DNA from 2 places in the Streptomyces sp. NPDC051976 genome. Region 1 is predicted to be linked to the other one. Evidence: riboswitches for the same ligand, from Rfam matches in the RefSeq annotation. Region 1 holds a riboswitch; the other holds the start of a gene.
What was found. Region 1 has a riboswitch for cobalamin ahead of AB0M29_RS19730 (cobalamin biosynthesis protein). Riboswitches for the same ligand answer to the same signal wherever they lie in the genome.
Positions count from the first base shown of each region.

Region 2: linked by a shared signal. The riboswitch ahead of AB0M29_RS29370 (CbtB-domain containing protein) and the one ahead of AB0M29_RS19730 (cobalamin biosynthesis protein) in region 1 are both predicted to bind cobalamin.

Region 1 is NZ_JBFAXL010000018.1:66,514-74,774, reverse strand. Features, by position in the region: gene AB0M29_RS19750 (class II aldolase/adducin family protein) at 1-82, opposite strand, end outside; gene AB0M29_RS19745 (FAD-dependent oxidoreductase) at 180-1,571, shown strand; gene AB0M29_RS19740 (inorganic phosphate transporter) at 1,838-3,064, shown strand; gene AB0M29_RS19735 (hypothetical protein) at 3,099-3,329, shown strand; cobalamin riboswitch at 3,499-3,628, shown strand; gene AB0M29_RS19730 (cobalamin biosynthesis protein) at 3,781-4,779, shown strand; gene AB0M29_RS19725 (cobyric acid synthase) at 4,797-6,293, shown strand; gene AB0M29_RS19720 (putative cobaltochelatase) at 6,349-8,261, shown strand, end outside.
Region 2 is NZ_JBFAXL010000036.1:14,006-22,266, forward strand. Features, by position in the region: gene AB0M29_RS29355 (putative protein N(5)-glutamine methyltransferase) at 1-752, shown strand, start outside; gene AB0M29_RS29360 ((2Fe-2S)-binding protein) at 773-1,612, opposite strand; gene AB0M29_RS29365 (CbtA family protein) at 1,609-2,475, opposite strand; gene AB0M29_RS29370 (CbtB-domain containing protein) at 2,506-2,655, opposite strand; cobalamin riboswitch at 2,758-2,885, opposite strand; gene AB0M29_RS29375 (ABC transporter ATP-binding protein) at 3,096-4,004, shown strand; gene AB0M29_RS29380 (ABC transporter permease) at 4,054-4,815, shown strand; gene AB0M29_RS29385 (sensor histidine kinase) at 4,823-6,100, shown strand; gene AB0M29_RS29390 (response regulator transcription factor) at 6,097-6,729, shown strand; gene AB0M29_RS29395 (DUF6296 family protein) at 6,872-7,102, shown strand; gene nhaA (Na+/H+ antiporter NhaA) at 7,114-8,261, opposite strand, start outside.

The sequences.
Region 1 (8,261 bases):
TGCCGACCACCAGCCCGTCGGCTACCGTGCGGCGTGCCGTGTCCACCACGTCCGACCAGGCTTTCTCCAGGGAGTCCTGCACCGCGGGTTCCTTTACACGTTGGCCGTTGCCGCGCGCTCGTGGTGGGCAGTAGCGTCCCGCCACACCACCGAGCCACACGGACTCCAGGGGCAGCATTATGACCACCGTCAACGGCGGTATCTCGTTCTGGTACGCGCGCACCGGCATTCCCGTACCCCGCGAGCCGCTGCCCGGGGACGGGGACGCCGACGTGGTGATCGTCGGCGGCGGCTACACGGGGCTGTGGACGGCGTACTACCTGAAGAAGGCCGTGCCGTTCCTGCGGATCACCGTGCTGGAGGCGAAGTTCTGCGGGTACGGCGCGTCCGGACGCAACGGCGGCTGGCTCTACAACGGGATCGCGGGCCGCGACCGGTACGCCAAGCTGCACGGGCACGAGGCCGCCAGGACGCTCCAGCTGGCGATGAACGACACCGTGGACGAGGTGGTGCGGGTCGCCGCGCAGGAGGGCATCGACGCGGACATCCAGCGCGGCGGGGTGCTGGAAGTGGCGTACTCCCCCGCCCAGTTGGCGCGGCTGAAGGCGTACCACGCGACCGAGACCGCGTTCGGCGAGAAGGACCGGGTGCTGCTGGGCGCGGCGGAGTCGGCGGGCCGGATCAGGGTGGCGGGCACCGTCGGCGGCACCTGGACGCCGCACGGCGCGCGGGTCCACCCGGTGAAGCTGGTTCAGGGGGTCGCGGCGGCGGCCGAGCGGCTCGGCGTGGTCATCCACGAGTCGACGCCGGTCACCGAGATCCGCCCGAAGCACGCGGTCACCCCGTACGGCACGGTGCGGGCGCCGTACGTGCTGCGCTGCACCGAGGGCTTCACCGCCTCGCTCAAGGGGCAGCGGCGGACCTGGCTGCCGATGAACTCCTCGATGATCGCCACCGAGCCGCTGCCGCCGGAGATCTGGGAGACGATCGGCTGGGAGGGCGGCGAGACGCTCGGCGACATGGCGCACGCGTACGTCTACGCCCAGCGCACCGCCGACGGCCGGATCGCGCTGGGCGGCCGCGGTGTCCCGTACCGCTTCGGGTCCCGTACCGACAACGACGGGCGCACCCAGGCGGCGACCGTCGAGGCGCTGCGCGAGGTGCTGGTGCGGCTGTTCCCCTCGACGGCGGGGGTGGCGATCGACCACGCCTGGTCGGGGGTGCTCGGGGTGCCGCGCGACTGGTGCGCCAGTGTGCAGCTCGACCGCAGTACGGGGCTCGGCTGGGCGGGCGGCTACGTCGGCAGCGGGGTGGCCACCGCGAACCTGGCGGCGCGCACGCTGCGGGATCTGGTCCAGCTCGACTCGGGGCAGGGCCAGCGGACCGAGCTGACCGCTCTGCCGTGGGTGGGGCACCGGGTGCGGCGCTGGGAGCCCGAGCCGTTCCGCTGGGTGGGGGTGCGCGGGATGTACGCGGCCTACCGCGGCGCCGACCGCAGGGAGTTGTCGGGGCGGAGCGCGGCGACCGATCCGGTGGCGCGGTACGCGGACCGGATCTCTGGGCGGCACTGAGCTTCCGGACCGGGCCTGCGGACCGGGCTTCCAGGAGGCACTGACTCAGCCCTGGGCGAACACCGGGCGGCGGCGGATCGGGGTGCCGCGGGGCATGGTTGCGGCCTCGCGGCCCGCACTTCGGGGTCCGATCCAGCCGATCGCCCCGATACTGGCGACATACACCGGGCCACCGGCACCGCAAAGCCGCTGTCAGTTCACCTTCCGTTCATTCACAGTCCGTACGGTCGCCTCGCCACTGTCCGCTCGAACGAATGCCTGGGTCCATGGAACACATCACGCTCCTGATCGGAATCGTGATCGCCACCGCACTCGTGTTCGACTTCACGAACGGTTTCCACGACACCGCCAACGCAATGGCCACCACCATTTCGACCGGCGCGCTCAAGCCCAAGACGGCGGTGGCCATGTCCGCCGTACTCAACCTCGTCGGCGCCTTCCTCTCGGTGGAGGTCGCCAAGACCATCTCCGGCGGGATCATCGACGAGTCCGCCGGGATCAGACCCGAAGTGATCTTCGCGGGCCTGGTCGGCGCGATCGTCTGGAATCTGCTGACATGGCTGGCGGGACTGCCCTCCAGCTCCTCCCACGCACTCTTCGGCGGCCTGATCGGCGCCACGCTGGTCTCGGTCGGCACGCACGGCGTGCACGGCCAGGCCGTCGTCATGAAGGTGCTCATCCCCGCCGTCGCCGCGCCGATCGTGGCCGGCCTGGCCTCGACGCTCGCCACCCGGCTCACCTACCGGATCGGCCGCGACGCCGACCCGCAGGCCACGTCCAGGGGTTACCGCGCCGGGCAGATCGCCTCGGCCGGCCTGGTCTCCCTCGCCCACGGCACCAACGACGCACAGAAGACCATGGGTGTGATCACGCTCACGCTGATCACCGGTGGCATCGTCGCCCCGCACTCCGACCCGCCGCTGTGGGTCATCGTCTCGGCCGGTACGGCGATCGCGCTCGGCACCTACCTGGGCGGCTGGCGGATCATCCGCACCATGGGCAAGGGCATCACCGACATCCAGCCGCAGCAGGGCTTCGCCGCCCAGACCGGCGCCGCGGCCACCATCCTCGCCTCGTCTCATCTCGGCTTCGCGCTGTCCACCACGCAGGTCTGCTCCGGTTCCGTGATGGGCGCGGGGCTGGGCCGCAGCGGAGCGGTGGTCCGGTGGAGCACCGCGGGCCGCATGGTCGCCGCATGGGGCCTGACGCTGCCCGCGGCCGGTCTGGTCGCGGCGGGCGCCGCGCTCCTGGCCGACGAGGGCGCCTGGGGCATCACCGCCGTCGCCGTACTCGGCCTCGCGGTCTGCGCCGCCATCCGCACCGCCTCGCGCCGCAAGCCGGTCACCCACGCCAACGTCAACGACCCCGAGACCGGGTTCGCCACGGAGCCGCAGGGCGCGGTCACGGCCGCGATCGCCGCGGTCATCCCGCCGCCCGCCGGCGCCACCCCGCCCGTCAACGACGCCGTTCCCGGCGCCGCGGCCACGGCCTGACACCCCGGCACCCGGACCGGACAAGGACACGCACATGACCATCGACTGGCAGGCCCTCGGCACCGTCCTCGGCGTCACCCTGGTGGCGACCGTGGGCCTGGTGGGCCTCTTCACCCTCGGCATCGTCGGTCTGTCCAAGACCGCCCCCGCCGCCGGCGGACAGGGCGGGGGCGGCGCCGCCGTGCTCGCCCGCGCCGCCGGCTACCTCTGCTTCGCGGCCTGCGCGGCGGCGGTCTCCTGGGGCATCTACCTGATCGTCGCCTGACCCCGGCCCGCACCCGCGGGCCACGCGCCACGCCACCTCGGCGGCCGTCGACTCCGGTCGGCGGCCGCCGTCGTGGTGTGGACCTGGACACACTCAGTCTGCCCAGGTCAAGGGTCAGTTGACGGGCCTGCGCGCACGTGGTGGACTGCGGAGGCCATGCGGCGGCAGGAGAGGAAGTCCGGTGCGAATCCGGCGCGGTCCCGCCACTGTCACCGGGGAGTGCACTCCCAACCCGTACGTCACGGCCGGAAGTCCGGCTGGAAGACCGGGAGTGCGTAGATCCGGGAGCCAGGAGACTCTCACCGCCGGTACGTCGAGCCAGGGCGCGGACCCTGAGTGAGGACTTCTGCCATGCCCGGCACGCGAAGCGCGCGAGCGGTCCGCCCCACGGACCCCGACACGCCCACGCCCTCCCCCGCGTTCCCCGCGGATGTGACGGCGGCCTGAACAGATGCGTGCCGACCGCGTTTTCGCGTACGGCGCCACGCTCGGCTTTCTCGGCGACCTCCTCGCGGGCGACCCGCGCCGCGGCCATCCGGTCGCGGCCTTCGGGCGCGCGGCGGGTGCGCTGGAACGCCGGCTGTGGCGCGACGACCGGGCCAGTGGCGCGGTCTTCACGGCGCTGTGCGCCGGGGGTGCCGTGGGCGGCGCCGCGCTCGCCCAGCGAGCCGTACGCTCCTGCGCCGCGCTCTCCGTGGCGCTGACCGCCGCCGCGACCTGGTCGGTGCTGGGCGGTGAGTCGCTGGCCCGCGAGGCGCGGCTGATCGGGGCGGCGCTGGAGGCCGGCGATCTGGCGGCCGCCCGCGCGCGGCTGCCGCATCTGTGCGGACGCGACCCGCAGGCGCTGGACGCGGCGGGCATCGCGCGGGCCGTCGTCGAGTCGGTCGCCGAGAACACCTCGGACGCCGTCGTCGGCGCCCTGGTGTGGGGCGCCGCGGGCGGAGTGCCGGGCCTCGTCGGCTTCCGCGCGGTCAACACCCTGGACGCGATGGTCGGCCACCGGTCGCCGCGCTTCCTGCGCTTCGGGTGGGCCGCCGCCCGTCTCGACGACGTCGCGGGCTGGCCGGGCGCCCGGCTCACCGCCGGCCTCGCGGCGCTCGCCGGACCCGATCCGCGCGGCGCGCTGCGCGTGTGGCGGCGGGACGCGGCGCTGCACCCCAGCCCCAACGCGGGCCCGGTGGAAGCCGCGTTCGCCGGGGCGCTGCGGCTGCGGCTGGGCGGCACGCTGTCCTACGCGGGCCGCACCGAGCACCGCCCGGTCCTGGGCGCGGACCTGCCGCCGCCCACCGCCGCCGACATCGCCCGCGCCGTCCGGCTCTCCCGCCGCGTCAGCGCCCTGGCCCTGGCCACCGCCGCCACCGCCCGTCTGACCGCCGCCGCGATCCGCCGTGCCCGGCGGGGTGGTTCCGCCGTGTCCGGCGGGCATCAACCGAAGGGGGGACCGAAGTGAGCCCGAGAGGTGGGGGGTTGCTTGTCGCCGGGACGACGTCGGACGCCGGGAAGAGCGTGGTGACCGCGGGCATCTGCCGCTGGCTGGTCCGGCAGGGCGTGCGCGTGGCGCCGTTCAAGGCGCAGAACATGTCGCTGAACTCGTTCGTCACCCGCGAGGGCGCCGAGATCGGGCGGGCCCAGGCGATGCAGGCGCAGGCGGCCCGCGTGGAGCCGTCGGCGCTGATGAACCCGGTGCTGCTCAAGCCCGGCAGCGACCGCAGCAGCCAGGTGGTGCTGCTGGGCAAGGCGGTGGGCGAGATGAGCGCCCGCGGCTACCACGGCGAGCGGCGGCCCGCGCTGCTGGAGACCGTCGCCGGGTGCCTGGAGGAGCTGCGCGGCCGGTACGACGCGGTGATCTGCGAGGGCGCGGGCAGCCCGGCGGAGATCAACCTGCGGCGTACCGACATCGTCAACATGGGCCTGGCCCGTAGGGCCGGACTGCCGGTGGTGGTGGTCGGCGACATCGACCGCGGCGGCGTCTTCGCCTCCTTCTTCGGCACCACCGCCCTGCTCGCGCCCGAGGACCAGGCGCTGGTCGCGGGCTATCTCGTCAACAAGTTCCGCGGCGACGTCTCCCTGCTCCAGCCCGGCCTGGACATGCTGGACAAGCTCACCGGCCGCCCCACCCTCGGCGTGCTGCCGTACGCGCACGGCCTGGGCATCGACGAGGAGGACGGGCTCAACGTCTCCTTGCGGGGCGCCGTTCGGGAGTCCGTGGTGCGGCCGCCGCACGGCGAGGACGTGCTGCGGGTCGCGGTCGCCGCGGTACCGCTGATGTCGAACTTCACCGACGTGGACGCGCTCGCCGCCGAACCCGGTGTCGTGGTGCGGTTCGTGGACCGGCCGCAGGAGCTGGCGGACGCCGATCTGGTGGTGCTGCCCGGCACCCGGGGCACCGTGCGGGCGCTGGAGTGGCTGCGCGCCCGCGGCCTGGCCGACGCGGTGGTGCGGCGGGCCGCGGAGGGCCGCCCGGTGCTGGGCGTCTGCGGCGGCTTCCAGATGCTCGGGACCCGGATCGACGACGACGTCGAGTCGAAGGCGGGCAGCGTCGCCGGTCTCGGCCTGCTGCCGGTACGGGTGCGGTTCGCCGCCGAGAAGACGCTGGCCCGGCCGGTCGGCGAGGCGTACGGGGAACGCGTCGAGGGGTACGAGATCCACCACGGCGTGGCCGAGGTCGGCGGCGGCGACGAGGAGTTCCTCGACGGCTGCAGGTCGGGCGCGGTCTGGGGCACCCACTGGCACGGCTCGCTGGAGAGCGACGGCTTCCGCCGGGCGTTCCTGCGGCGGGTCGCGGCCATGGCGGGCCGCCGGTTCGTCCCGGCGCCCGACACCGCGTTCGGCGCGCTGCGCGAGGAGCAGCTCGACCGGCTCGGCGATCTCATCGAGGAGCACGCGGACACCGCGGCGCTGCTGCGGCTGATCGAGGACGGCGCGCCCGCCGGACTCCCGTTCGTCCCCCCGGGGGCCCCGTGACCACCCCATCCGCGATCCCTGTGATCAGCGGTATCCGCGACAACGAGGAGGCAGCGTGACCCCGTACCCGTTCACCGCCCTGGTGGGCCAGGAGGACCTGCGGCTGGCGCTGCTGCTGAACGCGGTGAGCCCGGCGGTCGGCGGCGTCCTGGTCCGCGGCGAGAAGGGCACCGCCAAGTCGACGGCGGTACGCGCCCTGTCCTCGCTGCTGCCGGAGGTGGGCGTCGTGCCCGGCTGCCGGTTCTCCTGCGACCCCGCCGCGCCCGACCCGGCGTGCCCCGACGGCCCGCACGCCGCCGATGTCCGCCCCGGATCGCGGGCGGCCCGGATGGTGGAGCTGCCGGTCGGCGCCTCGGAGGACCGCCTCGTCGGCGCGCTGGACATCGAACGCGCCCTGGCCGAGGGCGTCAAGGCGTTCGAGCCCGGCCTGCTGGCGGCGGCCCACCGAGGTCTGCTCTACGTCGACGAGGTCAACCTGCTCCACGACCACCTGGTGGACCTGCTGCTGGACGCCGCCGCGATGGGCGCCAGCTACGTCGAGCGCGAGGGCGTCTCGGTCCGGCACGCGGCCCGCTTCCTGCTGGTCGGCACGATGAACCCCGAAGAGGGCGAGCTGCGGCCGCAGTTGCTCGACCGGTTCGGTCTGACGGTGGAGGTCACCGCCTCCCGCGAGACCGACGAGCGGGTGGAGGTGGTCAGGCGGCGGCTCGCGTACGACGCCGACCCGGCCGGTTTCGCGGCGCGTTGGGCCGCCGAGGAGCAGGCGGTACGCGAACAGATCACCACGGCACGGGAGTTGCTGCCGACGGTGCGGCTCGGCGACAGCGCGCTGCGCCAGATCGCCGCGACCTGCGCGGCGTTCGAGGTGGACGGGATGCGGGCTGACATCGTGATGGCCCGCGCCGCGACGGCGCTGGCCGCGTGGGCGGGCCGTACGGAGGTGCTTCCCGAGGACGTACGGCAGGCCGCGCTGCTCGCGCTGCCGCACCGGCGCCGCCGCAACCCCTTCGACGCGCCCGGCCTCGACGAGGACAAGCTCGACGAGACGCTGGAGCGGTCCCGCGGCGAGGACGAGGACGACCCGGACCCGGACGGCGGTCCTGACGGCGACGGGCCGGACGACGGCGGTGGCCCCGGTGGCGACCGGCCGCCCGCCGACGGCCCCGAGGAGAGCCGGGCGCCCGACAGCGGCGAGCGCGAGCCCGGTGTGCCCGAGCCGCGTGAGTCCGAACCGGAGGTGCCCGAGCCCCGGCCCGCCCTCGCCGGCGGCGGCGAGCAGGCGGCGGTCGGCGCCGCGGAACCCTTCAAGGCACGGCACTTCGACGTGCCGGGGCTGGGCGAGGGCGCGGCCGGACGGCGCTCCCGGGCCCGTACCGCGCACGGCCGCACCACCGGGGCGCGGCGGCCCCAGGGCCAGCTCACCAAGCTGCATCTGGCCGCCACCGTCCAGGCGGCGGCCCCGCACCAGCACGCCCGCGGCCGGTCGGGGCCCGGCCTCGTGGTGCGCCGCGACGATCTGCGGCAGGCCGTCCGCGAGGGCCGCGAGGGCAATCTCGTGCTGTTCGTCGTCGACGCCTCCGGTTCGATGGCCGCGCGGCAGCGCATGAGCGCGGTCAAGGGCGCGGTGCTGTCGCTGCTGCTCGACGCCTACCAGCGCCGCGACAAGGTCGGCCTGGTCACTTTCCGCGGCTCCGGCGCCGAACTGGCCCTGCCCCCGACGTCGTCGGTGGAGGCGGGCGCCGCCCGGCTGGAGCGGCTGCCGACCGGTGGCCGTACGCCGCTGGCCGCCGGGCTGCTCAAGGCCCGCGAGGTGCTGCGGATCGAGCGGCTGCGGGACGCCTCGCGCCGCCCGCTGCTGGTCGTGGTCACCGACGGCCGGGCGACCGGCGGCCCGGAACCGGTGCTGCTGGGCGCCCGCGCGGCCCGGCTGCTGGCCGCCGAGGGCACCGCGTCGGTGGTCGTGGACTG
Region 2 (8,261 bases), on a different contig from region 1:
CTCCCGGAGAACTCGCCGCCATGGTGGAGCGGCGGGTGGCCGGACTGCCCCTCGAACACGTCGTCGGCTGGGCGGAGTTCTGCGGTCTGCGGATCGCCGTCGACCCCGGGGTGTTCGTGCCCCGCCGCCGCACCGAGTTCCTGGTCCGGCAGGCCGCCGCACTCGTCTCGCCCGGCGCCGTCGTGGTCGACCTGTGCTGCGGCGCGGGCGCGATAGGCGCCGCGCTGGCCGCGGCCCACGACGACATCACCCTGCACGCCGCCGACCTCGACCCGGCGGCGGTGGTCTGCGCCCGGCGCAATCTGGGCGCGGGGGGCGGTCTGGTCCACGAGGGCGACCTCTACGCGGCGCTGCCCGCCGCACTGCGCGGCCGGATCGGCGTGCTGGCCGCCAACGTGCCCTACGTGCCCAGCGAATCGGTCGGCTTCCTGCCGGCCGAGGCCCGCGACCACGAGGCGCTCCTCGCCCTCGACGGCGGCCCCGACGGCCTCGACGTGATGCGCCGGGTGGTGGCCGGGGCGCCGTCCTGGCTGGCCCCGGGCGGCTCGCTGCTCGTCGAGACCAGCGAGCGCCAGGCGCCGCCCGCCGTGGAGATCTTCACCGCGGGCGGCCTGACCACCCGGGTGGCGACCTCGGAGGAGCTCTACGCGACCGTAGTGATCGGCACCCGCCCCGCCCTCCCGGCGGGCGACGCCACGTCGCGGACACGCCCTGGGCCGCGTTTCCGCGGATCACGCGTGGACCGCCCATGACTCGCCGACAGGCGAGTGCCTTACTCCGGCCGGTCGAGCGCGCAGTCCCCGCACAGCGCGCCCGCCCGGTCGGGTGCCGCGCGGTAGATGAGACAGCAGCTGCGGCGGCGGAAGGCGCGGCCGGGCGGGGCCGCCGTCGTGCTCGTACCGGCCAGCGGCGGCCGGTCGAGCAGCAGCGCGGTCACGGCGCGTACCCGGGCGGCGGACGCCGGGCGGGCGGCGGCGAGCATGGTGGCGGCGCCGTTCAGGGCCGAGGCGGTGTTGCCCCACAGGATGTGCGGGGACACCCGCCACGGCGCGACGGCGTCGGCCAACTCGCGTACCGGGCCGTCGAGTACGTGCCGGGCGAGCGCGTCGGCGAGCCGTTCAGGATCGGCGTCGGCGTCGGCGTCGGCGCCGACGGTGACGGCGGAGTGCGGGAGCGACAGCGGCCAGGGTCCGCCGAGGGTGGGCTGCCAGCGCAGCCGCGCCAGGCTCACCCCGGTCGGGGCGGCGCCGCCCAGCACGGCGACGGCGAGTGCGGGGGAGACCAGCCGTGCCACCAGGCCGAGATGGGCCACGGACGCGGCGACCCGCTCCTCGACGGCGTCCGGCCGCTGCCCGCCGCCCGCCGCGAGAAAGCCGCGGACGGCCGCGATCCGCTCGCCCAGGACGGCGGGATCGTGGGCGAGTTCGCCCATCGAGCGCCACGGCTCGCGCGGCGGCGCGTCGTCGGGGTGTGTCAGGGCGGCGAAGAACGGCCCGAGCGCGGCCAGTTCGGCGATCAGCGGCTCCGCGGTGGAGGCGGAGGCCGGGTCCGTGAACGACGCAGGGGCCGGCGGCTGGGCGGCCGCCGGCCCCGCTTGAGTCGGTTCGCTCACGCGCCGACCGGGTCCACCCGGGTGGCGCGGGCGGAGGCCGTCGCCGCCCGCGGGCTCAGCACCCGCTCGGCCAGCGGCCCGAAGGCCAGCCCGATCACCGTCCACAGCAGGAGCTGCGCGGCCACCGAGTAGAAGCGGAAGGAGAACAGCACGTCGGCCGGGAACCCCGGATAGACGATCCTGCCCTTCCCGTCGGTCAGCGGCAGCGGCGTCTCGGTCGCGTGGTTGCCGAAGTGCTCCTTGTTGTACGCGAGATGGCCGAGCGACGGCAGGACGAGCATCACCACGCCGATCGCCACCACGAACGCCCCGGCGGCCAGCAGACTGGCGTTCCAGTTGCCGTACCGCTCCTTGAGGCGCTGGCCGAGCCACACCGCCCCGACCAGGAACAGCAGCGAGAACAGCACCATCAGCAGATACAGGCCGCTGCGGGCCTTGATGGTGTCCTCGTGGCCGATGGCGGGCGGATTGGCCGGGTACTTCAGGAACGGCACCAGGTAGATGCCGAGGAACCCGCCGCCCGCGACCAGCAGCGCCAGGGGACGCGCCCGCAGCCCGCCGGTACGGCCCAGGCACACGCAGTACGCCACGGCGAAGAGCGCGCCCATCGCCATGCCGAAGAAGATCATGCCGACGCCGATACCGACGTTGGCCTGGATGCTCCGGCTGAACAGATCGGGGCCCGCCGCCTCCGCGGGCAGCCCCGCGGCCTTGTCGAGCGCCGCCTGCGCGGCGTCCCGGCCACTCTCGTAGTCGATCGCCTTGTTGATCTGCGGCTCGGCGAAGATCCTGGCGAACAGGAACGCGAGCAGGCCGGCCACCGCGCCGACGAGGACGCCGCGCAGGATGAGTTTCTTTTCCATGTCGAGTTTTCCGTCGGTCCGCTCAGCCGGTCAGTGGCAGGGGAAGCCGAGGAAGTGGCGGGCGTCGTGCACGAACTCGTGGATGTGCATGTCCTTGCCGAACACGGAGACGGCGCCCTGGTCGACACCGATGAAGTAGTAGACGGCGAACGCCAGAAGCGCGGTGCCGACCAGCCACATCACCGCCTTCGAGATGGGCATGACAATCGGCGTGGCGGACGTGGTGGGTGCGGACACACTGCTCACGGGTGAGCCTCCTTCAGGGATTCAGCGTCCCTCGGTCGAATGGGGCGTCGTGACGGCGAAGTATCTGACTCACCGGTTGTCTCCTCGATGGACACCGGATTCACAGTGGCGCGACCGTGCCGGATTCTCACCAGCTTCCTCACGCCATCACGGGACAAAGCGTATGGGCGGCTGAATGGGCACGTCAATCGTGCCCACCCCGGCTGTGACATACGCCGCTTGACCGCCGCGGCGCATCAACCGATCGGTGGACCACCGGGATCCACCGGATCGGCGCCAGGAGCCGCCCGCTGGTCGATCCGCCGGAAGGGCCCCGCACGGGATTGTCGAGTCAACGGCAGAACGCCGGACGGTCGCCCGAGGAGGCACGGGGAATGTCGGTCATCGAGGTCGAGCACCTGCACAAGCGGTACGGGAACGACGTGGCGGTCCACGACGTGTCGTTCAGCGTCGAGGAGGGCGAGATCTTCGGCGTCCTCGGCCCCAACGGGGCGGGCAAGACCACCACCGTCGAGTGCCTGTCGGGCCTGCGCCCCGCCGACGGCGGCCGGGTCTCCGTCCTCGGCCTCGACCCGCGCGCCGACCGCGACGCGCTGCGCCAGGTGCTGGGCGTACAACTCCAGGAGAGCGGCCTGCCGGACAAGTTGAAGGTCCGCGAGGCGCTGGAGCTGTACGCGTCCTTCTACGAGCGGCCGGTCGAGGTGGCGCCGCTGATGGAGCGGTTGGGGCTGGCGGACAAGGCGGACACCCGGTTCAAGAACCTCTCCGGGGGCCAGAAGCAGCGGCTGGCCATCGCGCTGGCGATGGTCGGCGGCCCGAAGGTGGTGATCCTCGACGAACTGACCACCGGGCTCGACCCGCACGCCCGCCGGAGCACCTGGGAACTGGTGGAGCAGGTCCGCGACGCGGGCGTCACCGTCCTGCTGGTCACCCACTTCATGGAGGAGGCCGAGCGGCTGTGCGACCGGCTCGCGCTGATCGACTCCGGGCGCGTGGTGGCCGTCGACACCCCCGCCGGGCTGGCCTCGCGCGGCGGGCAGACCCAGCGGATGCGGTTCCGGCCGTCGGCGCCGCTCGACGAGGAGCTGCTGCGGGCACTGCCCGAGGTGACCACCGTGACCTGGCACGGCCCGCAGATCGAGATCGGCGGCACCGGGAACCTGGTGCAGGCCGTCACCTCGCTGCTGGCCCGCCGCCACATCATCGCCGCCGACCTGCGGGTCGAACAGGCCAGCCTCGACGACGCCTTCATCGCGCTGACCGGCCGCGACGAGCTGGTCTGAACCCGCCCCCTTCCGCCCCTCACCCGAACCACCAGAAGGAGAACCAGACATGAGCGTGCAGGCCCTGCCCACCCTCAGGATGACCAGGAAGGGCTTCCGCACCCTGACCGTCACCCAGGCGAAGCTGCTGCTGCGCGAGCCCGCCGCACTGATCTGGCTGGTCCTGCCGGTGGCGATGGTGGTGATCTTCGGCAACATCCCGGCGTTCCAGACCGCGCAGAAGACCCTGGACGGCAAGAGCGTCATCGACGTCTACGTCCCCACCATCGCCGCGATGGTCCCGCTGTTCGTGGCCTTCACCGCACTGCCGACGACGATGGCCTCCTTCCGCGAGAAGGGCGTGCTGCGCAGGCTGTCGGTGAGCCCGGTGCCCGCCGCCGGGATGCTCGCCGCGCTGCTCGCGGTGGTCGCCGCCGTAGCCGCCGTCGGGGTCGTGCTGATCACCTCCATCGGCGCGCTGGCCTTCGACGTCCAGGCGCCGGCGAACCTCGGCACGGTCTTCGTCGCCTTCCTGCTCGGCAGCACGGCCGTCTTCGCCCTCGGCCTGATCGTCGCCGCCCTCGCCAGGACCGCGGGCGAGGCCAGCGGCCTGGGGGTGCCGCTGATGGTGCTCAACTTCTTCTTCAGCGGCCTGTACTTCCCCGTGGCCCAGATGCCGCACGTGCTGCAGCGCATCGGCGAGTTCGTCCCCTTCGGCGCGGTGATGGCGGCCTGGGCGGGCACCGGATCGCTATGGCAGCACCTGGCCGTGCTGGCGGCGTACACCGTGATCGGCAGCCTGGTCGCCGCCCGCGTGTTCCGTTGGGAATGATGGACCGGTGAACGAGGATGTCGCGCAGGAGCGCCGTGAGCGGCTCCTGGAGAACCTGCCCTACATGGGCCTCGCCGTCTCCCTCGTGCTCGTCGTGGCCCTCGGGCCGCACACGGCGGGCACCCTGGGGGCGGCCGTCGGCCTGTCCGCGGCGGCCGCGCTGTGGCTGCGCTTCGCCGGGGTGCCGTACCCGACGCCCGAGGGGAAGCGCGCCCGGGCGATCGTCTTCTTCGCGGGCCTGCTCGTCCTGATCGCCGCCACGGTCTACGTCAGCCCGCTGTTCGGCTTCTTCGGCTTCACCGGCTACCTCAAGGTGGCGGTCCTGCCGCGCGGCCTGTGGGTCCCGGCCATCGCGCTCAACGCGGCCGCGATGGCCACCACCCAGGTCGGCGGGTTCGCCAATCTGCACGGCGGCACGCTCGTGGTCTACGCCGGGCTGGTGCTGGTGAACATGGTCGTCGCCGGGGTCATCACCTACCAGGGCATCGAGGAGGACATCCGCAGCAGGCAGCGCGCCAGGGACCTGTCCGCACTCGCCGAGGCCAACCGGCGGTTGCGCGAGACGATGGACGAGAACGCCGGACTGCACGCCCAGCTCGTCACCCAGGCCCGCGAGGCCGGGATCCTGGACGAGCGGCAGCGGATGGCGGGCGAGATCCACGACACCCTCGCGCAGGGCCTGACCGGCATCGTCACCCAGCTCGAAGCGGCCGAGCGGTTCGACGCCGACCCCGAGCGCCGCGCCAGGCACCGGGAGCTGGCCCGCACGCTGGCCAGGGAGAGCCTGGCCGAGGCGCGCCGCTCGGTGCAGGCGCTGCGGCCCGGCCCGTTGGACGAGGCCGCGCATCTGCCCGAGGCGATCGAGGAGCTGGCCGGGCGCTGGTCGCGGACGTCAGGGGTGACCGTCCGTGTCGAGGTCACCGGCGCCCCCGTGCCGCTGCCGCCCGCGGTCGAGGTGGTGCTGTTCCGCACCGCCCAGGAGGGACTGGCCAACATCGCCAAGCACGCCGCCGCCTCCCGGGCCGGGCTGACCCTGTCGTACACCCATGAAGTGGTGGTCCTGGACGTGCTCGACGACGGCAGCGGCTTCGACGCGCGGCCGGCCGCCGACGGCCGGGCGGCGGGCGGCGACAGCTACGGGCTGACCGCGATGCGGCAGCGGCTGCGGCAGGTCGGCGGCGCGCTGGAGATCGAGAGCAGCCCCGGCGACGGTACGGCGATCAGCGCGCGGGTGCCCGCGGGGTGGCACGTGGGGGTTCCGGTGGCGGTGGACAATGACGTGTGACCATTCGCCTGCTGATCGTCGATGACCACCCGATCGTCCGGGACGGGCTGCGCGGTGTCTTCGACGGCGACCCGGACTTCGAGGTCGTCGGCGAGGCCGCGGACGGCGCCGAGGCCGTCGACCGGGCCGCGGCGCTGGCGGTGGACGTGGCGCTGATGGACCTGCGGATGCCGCGGATGGGCGGCGTCGAGGCGATCGGCCTGCTGCGCGAGCGCGCCCCCGGGGTCCGGGTGCTGGTCCTGACCACGTACGACAGCGACGCCGATGTGCTGCCCGCGATCGAGGCGGGTGCCACCGGCTACCTCCTCAAGGACGCGCCGCGCGACGAGCTGGTCCGCGCGGTGCGCGCCGCCCACCTCGGGCAGGCCGTGCTCGCCCCCTCGGTGGCGCAGAAGCTGCTGGGCCACGTCAGGGCGCCCGCGCCCGCCGTCCCCGACGTCCTCACCGACCGGGAACTGGAGGTCCTGCGCCTGGTCGCGGCCGGTTCCACCAACAAGGAGGCCGCGAAGACGCTGTTCATCAGCGAGGCCACCGTCAAGACGCATCTGCTGCACCTGTACGCCAAGCTCGGCGTCCGGGACCGCGCGGCGGCGGTGGCCGCGGCGTACAGGAGCGGGCTGCTCAGCTAGGGCGCCCGGGATCCGCCGCACGGTCGCCGGGCCGCCTGAGAGGCGCGCGGCGGCGGGGCGGGGGATGATGGGAACGGATATGCGAACGCGCGTGGGCGGAGCGCGGCCCCGGACGCCGCCACGGCCCCGATCGGGAGGCCCCATGGAGTACCCGGAAGCGTACGAGCTGGTCTTTCAGGCGCCCGCGGTGGAGGACGACGTGGTGCGCGTCCACCGCACGTCGAGCGCCGGCGCGGGCGGCTACCCGATCTACGAGGACGAGACCGGGATCGTCCGCGCCGAGATCAGCGCGGACGGCGAGGTCCGGATGGTCGCCAGCGGCGGCCACCAGGCCCCCGGCGTGCCCCGGGCGGTCCGCACCGCCCACCGCTGACGACCGGCTCCTCAGAAGTCGGCCTCCTCGCCCCCCATCAGGAGCGCGCGGTCCCGTGCGGCCACCACCGCCGCCGACAGGCTCGCGATGTCGTAGGCCCCGTGGTGGCGGCGGCCGTTGACGAAGAACGTGGGCGTGCCCGAGACGCCGCTGAGGTCGGCCGACTCCACGTCCAGCTCGACCCGGTGGGCGCCGCGCCGCTTGCGCAGCGCCTCGTGGAAGGCGTCCACGTCGAGCCCGATCTCCTTGGCGTGGGCCAGCAGGTCGCGCGCCTTGAGGGCGTCCTGCCGGGTGATCAGCAGATCCCGCATCGCCCAGAACTCGCCCTGCTCCGCGGCCGCCTCGGCGGCCTCCGCCGCGAGTTGGGCGTGCGGGTGCACATCGGTCAGCGGCAGATGCCGCCAGACGTAGGCCACGTCGCCGAAGTCGGCGAGCAGTTCGCGCACCACGCTCTCGGCCTGGCCGCAGTAGGGGCACTCGAAGTCGCCGTACTCCACGACCGTGACCGGCGCGTCCAGCGGGCCGCGTACATGGTCGCGCTCGGGGTCCACGGGGTCGGCCAGGTCCACCACGGACTGCGCGGTGCCCAGCAGCGCCCGCGCCCGGCGGGCCCGCGGCAGCCGGGCGGTCACCAGCGCCACCGCGGTGGTGCTGAGCATGGCGAAGACCACCGCGCTGAGCACGCCGATCTTCGCCTCGTCGAGTTCCCGGCCGTCGAAGGCGAGGGTGGCGATCAGCAGCGACACCGTGAAGCCGATGCCCGCGATCGAGCCGCCGCCGAGCACCGCGGCCCAGCCCACCGGCGGCCGCATCCGGCCCTTGCTGAGCCGGGTGGCCAGCGCGGACGTCCCGACGATGCCGAGCGGCTTGCCGAGCCCGTAGCCCAGCAGGATGCCCAGGGTGATCGGCGAGGTGAAGGCGTCGGCGAGCAGCGAGCCGTTGATCTTGATCCCGGCGTTGGCCAGGGCGAACAGCGGCACGATCACATAGCTGCTCCACGGGTGCCAGATCTGCTGCAGCCGGTCGTTGGGGGAGACCGCGGAGGCGATGCCGAGGCGCGCCTCCCGCTCCAGCTCCGCGGTCGGCTGCTCGCGGAAGGACCGGAACAGCCCCGTGGCCCGCTCCAGCGCGTCCCGCGGTGCCGGGTAGGCGTACGACA